3 regions of the Arthrobacter sp. FX8 genome follow, and region 3 is predicted to be linked to each of the others. Evidence: predicted binding sites of a transcription regulator. Region 3 holds the regulator's gene; each other region holds the start of a gene.

Region 1 (5,393 bases), 1.8 Mb from region 3:
CCGATCGAGTCGTCCCCGATCAGCGCGAATGGGCCCACCGGGATGGAGCCGCCGAACTCATCGCCCATCATGGTCAGCACGCACGGAATGGCCTCCCCCGGGCAGCCCAGGCAGTGGCGTAGGTGGAGTGGGTGTGCACCACGCCCCCCACCTCCGGCATGTGCCGGTACACGTAGGCGTGCGCTGCGGTGTCCGACGACGGCGACAGCGGCGGGTTGCCCCAGTCCACGGTCCCGCCGCCACCGACGTTGGTGCCCCTGACGGGCATGCCGTGCAGGTCCGTCACGATCATCTGTTCCGGGGTCAGGTCCTGGTAGGCGACCCCGGAGGGCTTGATAACCATGAGGTCGGTGCCCGGCACCCGGGCGGAAACGTTGCCTGCGGTCCACACCACCAGTTCGTAGCGGGTCAGCTCGGCATGCAGCGCACACACTTCCTCACGGACCCGGGCGATGGTTTCCAGGATCCCGGTGTCGGTGCTCATGCGGAGACCCCCACGGCAGGTTCGGCGGCGGAGCCGGGCAGGCTGGCCCGGGCGGCTTTGCGCTGGATGGCCTTAAGCCGGTGCATCACGTCGTTGCTGCCGCGGCCAAAGTAGTCGTGCAGTGCCTTGTATTCCTGGAACAGTTCCTCGTACGCGGCAACGTTTTCCGGGATCGGCGTGTAGACCTCGCCGGGTTCGGCGCCCATGGCGGCGGCGGCTTCCCGGATGTCCGCGTATTCACCCGCGGCCACGGCGGCGTGGATGGCCGATCCCAGGGCCGGGCCCTGCTCCGAGCCGATGGTGGACAGCTGCAGGCCGGTGGCGTCCGCGTAGATCTGCATCAGCAGCCTGTTCTTGAGCAGGCCGCCGGCCACGATGAATTCCCTGACCGGAACCCCGGCGTCGCGGAAGGCGTCCACGATGGTGCGGGTTCCGAAGGCCGTGGCTTCCAGCAGGGCACGGTAGGTGTCCTCGGGCCGGGTGGCAAGGGTCTGGCCCACCACGATGCCGGACAGCTCGTGGTCCACCAGCACCGAGCGGTTGCCCGAGTGCCAGTCGAGCGCGATCAGGCCGTGCTCCCCGATGGCCTGCCGCGACGCCAGTCCGGTGAGGTACTCGTGGATTCCCAGCCCCGCGTCCCTGGCAGCCTCATGGTATTCGGGCGGGACGCCGTACCTGGTGAACCAGCCGAAGATGTCCCCCACACCGGACTGACCGGCCTCGTAACCCCACAGGCCGGGCACGATGCCGCCGTCCACTGCCCCGCACATTCCCGGCACTTCACGCAGTTCGCTGCCGTTCATCACATGGCAGGTGGAGGTGCCCATGATGGCCACCAGCTGGCCGGATTCCACGGCCTTGGCAGCAGGGGCAGTGACGTGGGCGTCAACGTTTCCCACGGCCACGGCGATGCCCTCCGGCAGCCCGGTCCAGGCTGCAGCCTCCGCCGTCAGGGTCCCTGCGGCGTCCCCCAGCCGCCCGATCGTGTGCTCCAGCTTGGAACTGACAAAGTCCTTGAAGTCCGGATTCAGGGCGGCCAGGAAATCCTCCGAGGGGTACCGCCCGTCCTGGTAGATGCCCTTGTAGCCGGCGGTGCAGGCGTTGCGGACGTAGCGGCCGCACAGCTGCCAGACGATCCAGTCGGCCGCCTCCACCCAGTGGTCCATTTCGGCGTAGGCCTCCGGGTCCTCTTCCAGCAGCTGCAGGCCTTTGGCGAATTCCCACTCGGACGAAATCAGGCCGCCGTAGCGGGGAAGCCAGTCTTCGCCGCGTTCGGCCGCCAGCCGGTTGATCCGGTCGGCCTGCCCCTGGGCGGCGTGGTGGCGCCAGAGCTTCACGTAGGCATGCGGGCGGTTGGCATAGCCCGGCAATTCGTTCAGCGGCGTGCCATCGGCCTTCACGGGCACCATGGTGCAGGCGGTGAAGTCGGTGGCAATGCCGACGACGGCGGCCGGGTCGATCCCCGCGTCAGCCACCGCGGCAGGAACGGCGGTGCGCAGGACGTCCCGGTAGTCGTTGGGCACCTGAAGCGCCCATTCGCCGGGAAGCCGCGTGCCGTCGTCGCCCGCCACGTCACCGGGCAGGGAGCCGGTCACCACCGCATGGGGATATTCATGGACGGCGCTCCCAAGCTCCTTGCCGTCGCGGACCCGCACCACCACGGCGCGGCCGGACAGGGTCCCGAAGTCCACGCCGACCACGCAGTGGTCGTGGCGGGGGTCGGAGCTGGAAGTGAACAGCGCATCTGGCATGGGGTTGCCTCCATCCGGGAGGCAAGCGGCCTCATTACCGGTTTTGTAGGGTCAGGGTCGAGCTAAGTGCTGCAGCAAGTGTGAACGCTAACAAAGAAGAAGTCAATGCCATCGAAAGATTTCGGAGTTTCCGGGAGAAGGCTCTTGTTAGCGTTCACAAATCAGTCTATATTGAACCGACACATCAACCATGTGGCCAGGACCGGGAGCACCGTTGCTTCCCGGCCCAACAACACTTCGCGGCAATGCTGCCGCGGAAGGAGATTATGGTGAGAATCAAAAAACTCATGGGCGCGGTGGCCCTTGTCCTCGCCCTGACCGTGGGAGCCACCGGTTGCGGCTCCCGTGGCGGAACCAGCGAATCCAGCGGCGCAGCGAAGCCCAGCGACTCGCTGGTTGGCATCTCGATGCCAACCCAGACATCTGAACGGTGGATCGCCGACGGCGCCAATGTTGAGAAGTCCCTGAAAGACCTCGGCTACAAGACGGACCTCCAGTTCGCCAACGACGACATCCCCACGCAGGTCTCGCAGATCGAAAACATGCTGACCAAGGGCGCCAAGGCCCTGATCATCGCTGCCATCGACGGCACCACCCTGACCGACGTCCTGGCCAAGGCCAAGGAGCAGAACGTCAAGGTCATCGCCTACGACCGCCTTATCAACGGCACTCCGAACGTGGACTACTACACCACGTTCGACAACTACACCGTGGGCGTCCAGCAGGCCACCTCGCTGCTGACCGGCCTGGGCCTGGTCGACGCGAGCGGCAAGAAGGTGGACGGCAAGGGCCCCTTCAACATCGAACTTTTCGCCGGAAGCCCGGACGACAACAACGCCAACTTCTTCTGGACCGGCGCCATGGACACCCTCAAGCCCTACATGGATGCCGGCACCCTGAAGGTCCCCAGCGGCCAGACCAAGTTTGAGCAGGCCGCCATCCTTCGCTGGCAGGCACCCGTGGCGCAGAAGCGCATGGAGGACATCATCACCTCCGCCTACAGCTCGGGCACCAAGCTGAACGGCGTCCTTTCCCCGTACGACGGCCTGTCCATCGGCATCATCTCCGCCCTCACCAGCACCGGCGGCTACGCCAAGGGAAGCCTTCCGGTGGTCACCGGCCAGGACGCCGAAAAGGGCTCCGTGAAGTCCATCGTCGCGGGCGAGCAGTACTCCACCATCTTTAAGGACACCCGCCAGCTCGGCGCACAGGCCGTCAAGATGGTCGACGCCGTCCTCAAGGGCCAGGAACCTGAAACCAACGACACCAAGACCTATAACAACAAGGTCAAGGTTGTTCCGGCCTTCCTGCTGAAGTCCGTGATCATCACCAAGGACAACTACAAGAAGGAACTGATCGACTCGGGTTACTACACCGACGCCGACGTCAAGTAGTCAGCGTCCGGGGGCTGTGGCCGGACCTCCATCCGGCCGCAGCCCCGCCCGCAACCTCCTGCAGCAGCAGGACGGCCAAGCTTCGACCAGTCAGTGGGAATTGACGATGAACACACCCATTCTTCAAATGCGAGGAATCACCAAGACCTTCCCCGGCGTGAAAGCGCTGCAGGACGTCACCCTCGATGTGAACCGTGGAGAGGTCCACGCCATCTGCGGCGAAAACGGCGCCGGCAAATCAACGCTCATGAAAGTGTTGTCCGGCGTCTATCCACACAACACCTTCGAAGGGGAAATCCTCTTCGAAAACGAACCCTGCAACTTCTCCAGCATCTCGGACAGCGAGAAGCGGGGCATCGTGATCATCCACCAGGAACTGGCGCTGAGCCCGTACCTCTCCATCGCGGAGAACATCTACCTTGGCAATGAACAAGCCACCAACGGATGGGTGGACTGGCGCAAGACCAACCTGGAGGCAGCAAAGCTGCTGGCCCGCGTGGGCCTCGACGAAAACCCCGTCACCCCCGTCCAGCACATCAGCGTGGGCAAGCAGCAACTCGTGGAGATCGCCAAGGCGCTGTCCAAGGAAGTGAAGCTGCTCATCCTGGACGAGCCCACGGCAGCCCTCAACGACGAGGATTCCGGCCACCTGCTGGACCTGATCCTCCATCTGAAGGGCCAGGGGGTCACCAGCATCATCATCAGCCACAAACTCAATGAAATCCGGAAGGTGGCCGACGCCGTCACCATCATCCGGGACGGCAAAACCATTGAGACCCTCCGGCTCGATGAAGGCCAGATCACCCAGGAACGCATCATCCGCGGCATGGTGGGCCGCGACCTGGAGAGCCTGTACCCGGACCGCGAGCCGAACATCGGCGAGGAAGTCCTCCGGATCGAGGACTGGTCCGTCCGGCATCCCCAGGACCACAGCCGCATGGTGGTCCGCAACGCCAACCTGCATGTCAGGAAGGGCGAGGTGGTGGGACTTGCCGGGCTGATGGGCGCCGGGCGCACCGAACTCGCCATGAGCGTCTTCGGCCGAACCTACGGCACCGCAATGTCCGGCAAGGTCTATAAGTACGGCGAGGAAATCAACACCTCCACCGTCTCCGACGCCATCCGCCACGGCATCGCCTACGCCACCGAGGACCGCAAGCACTACGGCCTGAACCTCATCGAGGACATCAAGCGCAACATCTCCCTGGCAGCGCTGCGCAAGCTCGCCAAACGCGGCTTCGTGGACAAGAACCAGGAGACCGTGGTGGCCAACGGCTACCGGAAGAGCATGAACATCAAAGCGCCCTCGGTGGCCGCCATCACCGGCAAGCTCTCCGGCGGCAACCAGCAGAAGGTCGTGCTGAGCAAATGGATGTTCTCCGACCCGGACGTGCTCATCCTCGATGAACCCACCCGCGGGATCGACGTCGGGGCAAAATTCGAGATCTACACGATCATCGCCAAACTGGCGGCCGAAGGAAAAGCCGTGATCGTCATTTCCTCGGAACTTCCCGAACTCCTGGGCATCTGCGACCGCATCTACACCCTCGCCGCCGGCCACATCACCGGCGAAGTCCCCATCGCCGAGGCCACCCAGGAAACCCTGATGCACTACATGACCAAAGAGAAGGAATAGCGAAATGTCCGCCTTACGAGAATCGCTCGGATTCCTCACCAGCCGCCTCCGCCAGGTTGGCATCTTCGTTGCCCTGATCCTGATCGTCCTGCTGTTCCAGGGGCTGACCGGCGGGATCCTGCTGGAAC
Region 2 (5,393 bases), 1.0 Mb from region 3:
AGAGGGCACTGCCCGCCGGTACAGGGTTTGGTTCCTGCACCGGTTTCATCCACGCGGCATCGAAGACCGGCGCCTCGGTCGGGCCCTCCGGCGCCGGCCCTGCGGCTGCAAACTGTCCTGCGGTGAAGAACCACGACAGGGCAGCGACAATGCATACTGCGGCCGTTGCCAGCAGCGCCCAGGCCTGCCGGGAACGGCGGCGTGCGCGGCGGTAGGCAGCCCAGTGGACGGTCAAGGCGTCGACGCCGGAAGGGGAAAGTCAGGCACCCCAAGAGCCTAGGACAAAGGGCACCCCAAGCCGGTGATATCCACACTGTTGAGGACGAGTGATGGCTCACACGGCCGGCGCGGCCGCCTTTGGGCTACTGCTCCCTGGTGACCCTTCGAAGGTCTTCCTCGGCAATGGCCAGCAGTCCCTCGAGCTGGCGCACGCGGTCTTGGCTGACATCCCCGGCCGCGTGTGCGGCGCGGGCGCGTTCAAGCAGCCGTACGGCTTCCTTGTGGTTCGCCTTGGCCACGTCCAGGGCGTGTTCGAGGGTGGTGTCGTGCTGAAGAGTCGATTCGTTGTCCATGCCACCAGTGTGGTCCCCTTTCCCGGCTGATTCCAGAGAACCAGCCGGGAATTCGCTGGACGTGGCGGACAGGGTCAGACCGCGATGGCGGCCAGGGCGGCGGCGCTTTCCTTGGCGGGGAACGACGGCGGGTTCACGCCGGCCATTTCCTCCATAACGCGCACCACCTGGCAGCTGTAGCCAAATTCGTTGTCGTACCAGACGTAGAGGACCAGGTTCTTGTCCGTGGAGACCGTAGCGAGTCCATCAACAATGCCGGCGCGGCGGGAGCCGACAAAGTCGGTGGAGACAACCTCGGGTGAGTCGATGTAGTCGATCTGCTTGCGGAGGTCCGAGTGCAGCGACATTTCACGGAGGTAGTTGTTGACCTCGTCCTTGGTGGTGCCGTTTTCCAGGCTGAGGTTCAGGATGGCCAGCGATACGTCCGGGGTGGGGACGCGGATGGAGCTGCCCGTCAGCTTTCCGAGCAGTTCGGGCAGGGCTTTGGCCACTGCCTTGGCGGCGCCGGTTTCGGTGATGACCATGTTCAGGGCTGCAGAGCGGCCGCGGCGGTCGCCCTTGTGGAAGTTGTCGATCAGGTTCTGGTCGTTGGTGAAGGAGTGGACGGTTTCCACGTGCCCGTGCACCACGCCGAACTTGTCGTTGATGGCCTTCAGCACGGGGGTGATGGCGTTGGTGGTGCAGGACGCCGCGGAGACGATCCGGTCCGAGTCTGTGATGTCCCGGTGGTTGATGCCGTGGACGATGTTCTTCAGCTCTCCCTTGCCCGGTGCGGTCAGGAGGACCCGCGCCACGCCCTTGCTCTGCAGGTGCTGGGAAAGTCCCTCGGCGTCGCGCCAGCGGCCGGTGTTATCCACCACCAGGGCATCCTTGATGCCGTAGGCGGTGTAATCGATGGTGGCGGGGTCGTTGGAGTAGATGACCTGGATCTGCACGCCGTTGGCGGTGATGGTGTTGGCGTCCTCGTCGATCCGGATGGTGCCCTCGAAGGACCCGTGGACGGAGTCGCGGCGCAGCAGGCTGGCGCGCTTGGAGAGGTCGTTGTCGGAGCCGCGGCGCACCACGATGGCGCGCAGGCGCAGTCCGTGGCCGCCACCGGCCTTTTCGATGAGGAGGCGGGCCAGGAGCCGGCCGATGCGGCCAAAGCCGTAGAGCACGACGTCGGTGCTGGTGCGGTCATCGCCGCCCCGCTTGCCAACGATTTCGGCGAGCTCAGCGCGGAGGAACTCCTCCAGGGTGGCGCCGTTGCCTTCTTCCTTGAACTTCTGGTTCAGGCGGGCGATGTCGATCGCGGCAGCGCCCAGCTCCAGTCCGGCCAGCGTGTTCAGCAGGGGCGCGGTGTCCTCGAGGAGCAGTTCGTCCTTGCTCATCCGGCGTGCAAAGCGGTGCGCCTTGAGGATGTTCATGGTGGACTTGTTGATCAGGCTCCGGCCGTGGATGCTGGTGACCACGTTGTTTTCGCGGTACAGCCTGCCGATCACCGGGATCATGGCCTCGGCGAGGGCCTCCCGGCCCATCCACGTATCAAGACAAGAATCAGACGTCTGGCTCACAGAAATACCTTCCTCGGTTCAGCCGTGTACGTCCTCGTACACAGATGTAGGCCACCTGATGATGTCCAGGGGCACCCGCGCCTGCAGGGATGGCCCCCAGGCGCCTGGATCGCGTGCAAAGAAAAACCGCCGGTTGCGAACGCAACTTTCGGCGGTAGAACTCCTGCGTCCGGGATCCATTCTAATTTGGCCCGCCGCCGGGAACACGCTTGCGCTGCGTGAAATCACTCACATGGCCGGGATGCCCCGCAGCCGTGGTGTTGCCGGACTCAGTTGTGGACGGCTGAGTAGAGGTTCAGGCTGGCGGAAAAGACAAGCCAGGAAAAGTACGGCAGCACCAGGAGGCCGGCGGCGGCGTCCACCGGCCCGAAGCGCAGGATCAGGAATACCAAGGTTCCGGCGAGTGCGCAGATAACCCCGAACGCAGCCCAGAGGGCGGCAGCTCCGAGCATTGGGTACAGGGCAAAAAGGCCGCCGGCCACGCCGCGTTGAGCAGCAGCTGGACAATGTAGCCTGCACGGGTGCTCCCGGTCAGGCCGCCCTTGCGCCAGACCAGCCACGCGGCTGCCGCCACGCCGGTGTACAGCGCCATCCAGGTGCTCCGGAACATCCACGGCGGCGGCATCCACGGCGCCTTCACCGAACCGGCGTACCACCCGTTGGAATTCAGGATGATGGGAACCGAAGCGATGACCCACGCCGCGGCGGACAGCGCCAGGAACCCGCCAAGCGCAATGACCTGGGAACGGATGCCGGGGACGCCGGCCCGGGCGGCGGGACGGGGATCAGGAATAACGGGCACGGTCCAGCATCCCCAACGCATCGCCCTAGGTCAAACGCGGAATGTGGATGGGACAGCCGGTACGCCGGGTTCTGTTCTCCCCTGCCGTTACCGGAAAGGGAGCGACGGCCATCCATCTACGAGTACCGTTGCCGGCACCCTCCAGCGGCCTACCCGGACACTCGGGCGGGCAGCCCTCGAACGTGTCCTGTCTGGCCTTGCTCCGGGTGGGGTTTACCTAGCCTTCCCGGTCACCCGGGAAGCTGGTGGTCTCTTACACCACCGTTTCACCCTTACCTGCCCTTCCCGGCCAAAGCCGGCAATGCAGGCGGTCTGTTTTCTGTGGCACTGGCCTGCGGGTTACCCCGAGTGGGCGTTACCCACCACCCTGCCCTGCGGAGCCCGGACGTTCCTCGAGCCACTTGCGTGACGCGCGGCCGCCTGGCTGTCCCATCCGCCGTCCAGTCTACCGGCGCCGCCACCCGCTTTTGCGCCGGTAGGATCGGACGGTGCTGATTCTGCTTCCCCCTTCCGAAGGCAAGACACCCGCGCTCCGGGGACCCGCCGTCGACTGGTCCACGCTCGGCTTTCCGGAATTGAACCCCTACCGCGCCAAGGTCCTCGAAGCGCTGGGAACCGTCAGTGCCCACCAGGACGCCCTCGCCCTGCTGGGCGTGGGCGCATCACTGCGTGAGGACGTGGAACGCAATACTCGCCTGGGCGCCGAGCCGGCAGCGCCCGCACACAGCATCTATTCCGGCGTCCTGTACGACGCCCTTGGCTATCGGAGCCTGACACCGGCCCAGCGGCGCAAGGCGGACGCGTCCGTCCTGGTGATCTCGGCCCTGTGGGGTGCCCTTCGCTTCGGCGACAGCGTCCCCGCCTACCGGCTCTCCATGGGCACGGCACTGCCCGACGTCGGCAGGCTGGCCCCGTTCTGGAAGACGCAGCTTGGCGAAACCCTGGGCAGCGCCGCCCGGGGGCACCTGGTGGTGGACTGCCGGTCCAGCACCTATGCAGCCGCCTGGGCACCGCCGCCGGAGCAGACCGTGGCGGTCAACGTCTTCACCGAAACAGATGGAGTCCGCAAAGTGGTGAGCCACTTCGCCAAGCACACCCGGGGGAACTGGCGCGGCACCTGCTGGTACGCCGCGGTAAAGCCCCGGCGGCGCCGTCGGACCTTTTGAAGGCTGCCCGCGAGAAGTGGGACGCAGAACTGGTGCCGGGCACGGCCCGCAGGCCGCACGCCCTGAACATCATCCTGCCGGGCTGATCCGCCCGGTCAGGACCACTCGTCCGAGCGGACCAGGATGGCGCCGGAGTCCGGGCAGAACACGATGTCGTCCGCGGCCGAAGCCTTGATCTCCGCGAGGTCGCCGGGGCTGAGCTTCATGCCGGAGGCTTCGGAGGTGCCGTGGAACAGCCGGGCCGCGCCCACTCCGCGCTTGGCAAGCGTCTTTTCATAAACCGCCAGCATGCCCGCCTCCAGGCCTGCAGCGAATGCGGCGCGCTGCGCGCGAAGGCCTGCCGCTTCCGTTTCCACCTCCGCGAGGGCCGCGTCAAGCTCGGCCCTGATGGTGGCAAAGGAGCCCTGGATGTCGTCGACAATCTGCTGCTGCGCCGCCTGCCGTTCCCGCAGGCTGTCCAGCCGCTCCATGACCTCCAGCTCCACGTCCTCAAGGTCAGAGCGCCGCTTGTTGAGCGAGGCGATGTCTTTTTGCAGTGCAACCAGGTCCTTGGAAAGGCCGGTGCCGCTGTTGAGCCTGGCCTCGTCGCGTTCGATCCGTGAAGCAACCTGTTCGACGTCGGCTTCCGCCCGCTTAAGCGCGGCCTCGGCATCGTGCACGGCCACCTTGGCTGCTCCCAATTCACCGTTGGCAACAGAGAGCGCGGCTTCGAGGTCCTTGATGCGGGGATCGTTTTCCAGCGTGCGCCGGCGGTTGGTGAGGCCCTTCAACCGGGCGTCCAGCCCCTGCAGTTCAAGCAACTTCAACTGTTCCGCCGGTGCTGCCTTGGCCACTGTTACCTCCGATAAATCCCTTCCGGCCGTAGCCGGGCACCGAACCGGCGCTTCCTAGACTCTAGCGCGTGGCCCCGTTTCCCTGCCTCGACGCATCCCGGGCTGCTGCCTAGCCCGGCGTGAGGATGAAGTCCCAGGGGTCGCTGTTGGTGGTGCTGACCTGGATCTCCACCTCGTGTCCCTGGTCAGCCAGGACGTTGCCCAGGGCGGCCGCGGCCGCAGGCAGCCAAAGCCATTCACTGGCGAAGTGCGACACGTCCACCAGGTACGGCCGTCCGTTGAGGGCGGCTTCGCGCGCCTCGGATGCCGGGTGGTGGCGAAGGTCCGCGGTGACGTAGACGTCGGCGTTGCTGGCGCGCACCTCATTGAACAGCGAATCGCCGGCACCGCCGCACACCGCGATGCGCCGCACCAGTCCGTCCTTGTCGCCGGAGACCCGCACTCCCCCGGCCACTGACGGAAGAATT
Region 3 (5,393 bases):
AGGGTGCCCTTCTCGATCTCGCCGAGGACGCGCGAGGCCACCCGTCCCTGCTTGTCCAGGACCAGGGTGGTGGGCACGGCGCCGGGCGGTACCAGGCCGGACACGGACAGCAGGACGCTTCCGTCCTTGTCGTCAAAGCTCGGGTAGGTCAGGTTGAAGGTCTTTTCGAACGCCTCCGCCGTGGGTTTCTCGTCCCGGAGGTTGACGCCGAAGAACTGCACGCCCTGGTCCTTGAACTCCTGGTGCAGCGCTTCCAGGAGGGGAGCTTCCACGCGGCACGGCGCGCAGGCGGCGAACCAGAAATTCAGGACGCTCACCTTGCCCTGGAAGTCGGCCGGGGTTACCGCAGTGCCGTTGAAAAGCGCACCCTGGATCTGCACGGCTTCCTTGCGGTCCCCGGCGGCGAACTCTGTCACGGAGCCGTCGCCGGCCACATAGTTCTTGTTGTCCCCTGCCTTGGCCTGCTTGGCCAGCGCATCCTCCTGGGCACAGCCGGAGAGGCCCAGGGTCAGTGCGGTCAGGGCCATGCCGCCGGCGGCGAGCATGCTGCGGCGGGAGGGGAGGTTGTTGTTGCTCACTTCTAGGCTCCAGGGGTGCTGGCGGCACCGGGAAGAAGGGACGCCGCGGGTTCGCTGTACTCGACCCGCAAAAGCGAGCCGTCGTCGTCGAACACCAGGGACGTGACGGACGTCAGGGTGCACTCGCGCTTGCGTGGGTCGTGCCACAGGGGCCGGCCTTCGGCGCTGAGCCGGGCAGCCCAGATCGGCAGTTGGTGGCTCACCAGGATCGCCTCGGGGCCGTGGGCACCGAAGTCGCCGGCAGCAAGTTCGATGGCCCGCAGCCGGGCGTCCTGCGCCGCGGCCGCCACCCTCGCGGCCTGCTCCTTGTACGGTTCGCCCCAGGAGGGGCGCAGCGGGTTGACCAGGTGCGGCCAGTGCCTGGGCCGGCGGAGTTCGGCCTTGGTGACCTTCATGCCCTCAAAGTAGTTTTCCGCTTCGATGATCCGCTCGTCGGTGTGGACCTGCAGCTGCAGGGCTTCCGACGTCGGCCGCGCCGTTTCCTGCGCGCGGTCCAGTGGGGAGGCGGCCAGGTAGGTGATGCGGGCGCCGCGTTCGGCGCGCTGCCGGAAGTATTCGGCTAGCGTCCGGGCCATCTCCTGCCCCAGTTCGGAGAGGTGGAATTCGGGAAGCCGCCCATAGAGAACGCCCTCGGGGTTATGGACCTCGCCGTGGCGGAGCAGATGGACAGTGGCTTGGGGCATGTTTACCAGTTTCTCAAAGATGGCGTGCGATCCGAAATCTCGGGCCGCTCCTTCTACAAAGAGTAGAACTTAAGTTCTTGAAGAAATGTTCCGTGGACGGGAACAAAACATGCAAATGCATGTTTATACTGGATGCAGCAAGTTAGTTGAGGCTTCAACAGATGAAGGTTCAACGGCAGGACCTCAGTACATACACCTTTACAAGGAGCAACATCATGGCACTTCCCGCAGACGTCACCACCGGCACCTGGACCCTGGACAACTCCCACAGCGAGATCGGCTTCACTGTCCGGCACGCCGGCATCAGCAAGGTCCGCGGCCAGTTCAAAGAGGCCGCCGCCACGCTGGACCTGGGCCAGGATGTGGCTGAGTCCAGGATCAACGCCACCATCCAGACCGCCAGCTTCGACTCCGGCGACGCCAACCGCGACGGCCACGTCAAGGGCGAGGACTTCTTCGATGTGGAGAAGTTCCCCGAGATCTCCTTCGTATCCAACGGCCTGGTGGCCAAGGGCAACAGCTACGAGCTCACCGGCGACCTGACCATCAAGGGTGTCACCCGCCCGGTGACCCTGGAAACCGAATTCAACGGTGTTGCCGTTGATCCGTTCGGCAACACCCGCGCCGGCGTCTCCGCCGAGACCACCATCAGCCGCAAGGACTTCGGCCTCACCTGGAACGCCGTCCTGGAAGCCGGCGGCGTGCTGGTCAGCGACAAGGTTGCCATCAACCTCGAACTCGCCTTCATCGCGCCCGCAGCGTAGTTCCGCCCGCCAGGGCACAACCCCGGCACCAGGCCTCCCCGGCCTGGCGCCGGGGTTCCCTGTTCAACGGCAACCACCTGCGCCAATACCCGCTGAATCACCCACAACGCCGCCCGCCGGGGGTACGGTGGACTTAAGCCATGCTGGGGGAAGGCAGAGGACTGATTCCCGGCAGCCTACCCGGATCCCGACCTGCAGAAGGAACGCCATGAGTACTCCTCCCGTCCCGCCCCCGTCGCCCCAAGACCCCAGCAACGACCAGCCGGGGCATGAACAGGCCGGCAGCCCCCAGTCCGGAGACCAGCAGCAGCCCCGCTACGGGCAGAATGCGCCGCAGTATGGCCGGAACGCCCCGCAATTTGGGCAGAACGCGCCCCAGTACGGCCAGAACCAGCCGCCGGCAGCGCCGCAGTACGGCCAAAATCAGCCCCAGTACGGCCAGAATGCGCCGCAGGCCCCGGGCTACGGCCAGAACCCGCCGCAGTATGGCGCCCAGTTCGGGCAGAATGCACCCCAGTACGGCCAGCCGCCCTACGGGCAGTCCCCCTACGGCCAGTACCCGTCGGAGCAGCCGCAGCCGGCCGGAGGCAACGGCGTCCCGCAGCTGGTGAACATCTCGTTCTGGCTGTTGATCGCGTCGGCAGTGATCTTCGTGATCTCCCTGCTGACCGGGCTGACGCAGCTGGATGATCCGGTGTTCCGGCGGACATTCGAGGACCAGATGGCGGCCGGAGGCGCCAGTGGAGTCACCTATGACGACATTAAGGGGGTCATCGCCGGCACCCTGGTGGTGTTCGCGATCATTGGCGTGGCCCTCTACCTGCTGGTGGCCTTCTTCGTCCGAAAGGGCAAGAACTGGGCCCGCATCCTGGGAACGGTCTTCGCTGCACTGTCCGTCTTCGGACTCTTTGGTCCCCCCAGCTTTGCCACCATCGGAACGCTCCTGGGAATTGCGGCCATCGTGCTGCTCTACCTTCCGGCAGCCGCCCCGTACTTCCGGAAGCAGCAGCCTTTCGCCAACCCCTATTCGGGCGGCTTCGGCAACCCGTACGGGCGGTAGCCACTCCGCCCGCTGACACTGCACGCGGCCCGGGATGCATCATTCGCATCCCGGGCCACCTGCTTTAACGGGTCCGCCAAGACTTGGGCCGGGGGAAACTTCCAGGGAAACCCTAGGCCGTCTGCCCGGGCGTCTGGGCCCGCTGGGCGTGGTAGGCCAGGATCTGGAGTTCAGTGGCCATGTCCACCTTGCGAAGATTGACCCCTTCGGGAACCTGCAGCATCACGGGTGCAAAGCTCAGCACGCTGCGCACGCCTGCCGCCACCACACGGTCGCAAACGCCCTGCGCGACGGCCGCGGGAAGGGCCAGGACCACCATGTTGGCCCCGGTGCGGTGCAGGACGGTCTCCAGGTCTGCCACGTCGCTGACGCGCAGCCATCCCACCTCGTTGCCCACCACCATCTGGTCGGCGTCGAAGATGGCCACCACATCGAACCCGCGCGACTCAAAGCCGCCGTAGCGTGCCAGCGCCTTGCCCAAGTTGCCGGCGCCCACAATGGCCACTTTCCAGTCGTGGGTCAGTCCGAGCGCGGCGGCGATGTGGCGGCTGAGGTACTGCACCTCATAACCGACGCCCCTGGTGCCATAGGACCCCACATGGGAGAGGTCCTTGCGGAGGGTTGAAGAACTGACGCCGGAGGCTTCTGCCAGGGATTCGGAGGAAACGCGCTCCACGCCCTCGGACAGCAATGTGTTCAGGGCACGGAGGTAGATGGTGAGCCGGGCCACGGCGGCAGGAGGTATCTGCTTGGTCAATGCGCCCGTGGCATCCGGAAGGTCCGGGACAGACTGGGGCGAAGAACCCAGGGATGTCACCCGCACCTCCCTTGCGTCGCGTTGTGAGTCCACTCTAGGTCCCTGCCGCTCATGCCTTCAAAACCAGGACCATCAGAAACTGCCGCCACTGCCCTACCGGCCCATGGCGCGCTGCAGCACGCGTGCCAGCCGGACCTCGTCGATCTTCCAGAAGTCGCGCTGCACGCCGTCCACCAGGACCACCGGGATCTCTTCGGCGTAGCGCTCCCGCAGTTCAGGCTGGTTGTCCACCAGCTCTTCGCTCCAGGTAAGGCCCAATGAGGCAGTGACCCGGCCGACGGCGTCGCGCGCCTCCTCACAAAGGTGGCAGTCAGCTTTGGTGACCAGGACGACGCGGGGTGTAGCCATGGCTTAACGGTATCGCCGTTCCCGGCGTGAGGCTGACGCCGACGGCGGCGGGCCAGTGGATTGACTAGACTCAACTCCATGCCCCAGGAGAAATACGTCGCCGTAGTCACACGGCCGGTTGCTGCGCCGCAGCCCGGCGAGGCGGCGTTCTTCGATGTGGACAACACCCTGATGCGGGGTGCCAGCCTGTTCCATGTGGCCCGCAAGATGCACCAGCGGGGAGCCTTCACCCTGAGGCAGGCGGCGGGTATGGCCTGGAAGCAGTTCAAGTTTGTGGCCCGCGGCGAGAACATGGACGATGTCCATGCCGTCCGGGACTCGGCCCTGACCCTGGCCGTAGGCATCAGTGTGGATGACATCAAGGCGCTGGGCGAAGAAGTCTATGACGAGATGATCGCGTCCCGGATCTGGCCCGGCACCAAAGCGCTGGCGCAACAGCACCTGAGGGTGGGCCGCCGCGTCTGGCTGGTGACAGCCACCCCCATCGAAGTGGCCACCGTAATCTCCACCCGGCTGGGACTGACCGGAGCCCTGGGGACCGTGGGGGAGGTCTCGGACGGCCTGTACACCGGGCGGCTGGTGGGAGACATCCTGCACGGCTCGGCCAAGGCCGTGGCCGTGCAGGCCATCGCCGATGATGAGGGCCTGGACCTCAAGCGCTGCTGGGCCTACAGCGACTCCTACAACGACGTCCCGCTGCTGTCGCTGGTGGGCCATCCGGTGGCCATAAATCCGGACGCCAGGCTGCGACGCCACGCCCGCGACCGCAACTGGCCGGTTTACGATTTCCGCGCAGGCCGCCGTGCCGCGACATTGGGACTCAAGGCGGCCACCTTCGGCGGGGCCATCTACGGCCTCTGGAAGGGCTTCGCCCGCATCCGCGGCCCGCGGGCATAATTCTTACCTCTTGCCGGGTTAAACGAAATGCCCGCCGCCTTGGAAGGCGACGGGCATTTCCACGCTGCTTGAAGTATCGCTACTTCTTGTTGCGGCGCTGGTGACGGGTCTTGCGAAGCAGCTTGCGGTGCTTCTTCTTGGCCATACGCTTGCGACGCTTCTTAATAACTGAACCCACGAAAGTTCCTTACAAACTAGATGCAGTACCTGTCTGATGGAGAATGTCCGTGGACAAAGCTACGAACT

Evidence for each region. Region 3 encodes Rex, which represses fermentation and respiration genes when NADH is low (regulators of the CRP and FNR family bind a similar motif). Its sites were predicted from a motif close to CTTGTGAANNNNTTCACAAG; they were not measured.
Region 1: araB (ribulokinase) is a predicted target of Rex. The motif match lies at 2,377-2,396, and genes of this name have one in related genera.
Region 2: OUO20_RS08485 (glyceraldehyde-3-phosphate dehydrogenase) is a predicted target of Rex. The motif match lies at 2,341-2,360, and genes of this name have one in related genera.

What each region holds. Positions count from the first base shown of each region.
Region 1 is NZ_CP113505.1:128,474-133,866, reverse strand. Features, by position in the region: partial or broken gene OUO20_RS00565 (L-ribulose-5-phosphate 4-epimerase) at 1-484, opposite strand, end outside; gene araB (ribulokinase) at 481-2,235, opposite strand; gene chvE (multiple monosaccharide ABC transporter substrate-binding protein) at 2,502-3,629, shown strand; gene mmsA (multiple monosaccharide ABC transporter ATP-binding protein) at 3,736-5,265, shown strand; gene mmsB (multiple monosaccharide ABC transporter permease) at 5,270-5,393, shown strand, end outside.
Region 2 is NZ_CP113505.1:1,854,797-1,860,189, forward strand. Features, by position in the region: gene OUO20_RS08475 (HNH endonuclease family protein) at 1-235, opposite strand, end outside; gene OUO20_RS08480 (hypothetical protein) at 363-572, opposite strand; gene OUO20_RS08485 (glyceraldehyde-3-phosphate dehydrogenase) at 647-2,125, opposite strand; gene OUO20_RS08490 (tryptophan-rich sensory protein) at 2,395-2,517, opposite strand; gene OUO20_RS08495 (TspO/MBR family protein) at 2,505-2,927, opposite strand; RNA gene rnpB (RNase P RNA component class A) at 2,972-3,359, opposite strand; partial or broken gene OUO20_RS08505 (YaaA family protein) at 3,416-4,179, shown strand; gene OUO20_RS08510 (zinc ribbon domain-containing protein) at 4,189-4,926, opposite strand; gene OUO20_RS08515 (Nif3-like dinuclear metal center hexameric protein) at 5,036-5,393, opposite strand, start outside.
Region 3 is NZ_CP113505.1:2,857,522-2,862,914, forward strand. Features, by position in the region: gene OUO20_RS13315 (TlpA family protein disulfide reductase) at 1-545, opposite strand, end outside; gene OUO20_RS13320 (histidine phosphatase family protein) at 581-1,261, opposite strand; gene OUO20_RS13325 (YceI family protein) at 1,477-2,025, shown strand; gene OUO20_RS13330 (hypothetical protein) at 2,234-3,085, shown strand; gene OUO20_RS13335 (redox-sensing transcriptional repressor Rex) at 3,198-3,902, opposite strand; gene OUO20_RS13340 (glutaredoxin family protein) at 3,996-4,250, opposite strand; gene OUO20_RS13345 (HAD family hydrolase) at 4,329-5,147, shown strand; gene OUO20_RS13350 (30S ribosomal protein bS22) at 5,227-5,325, opposite strand.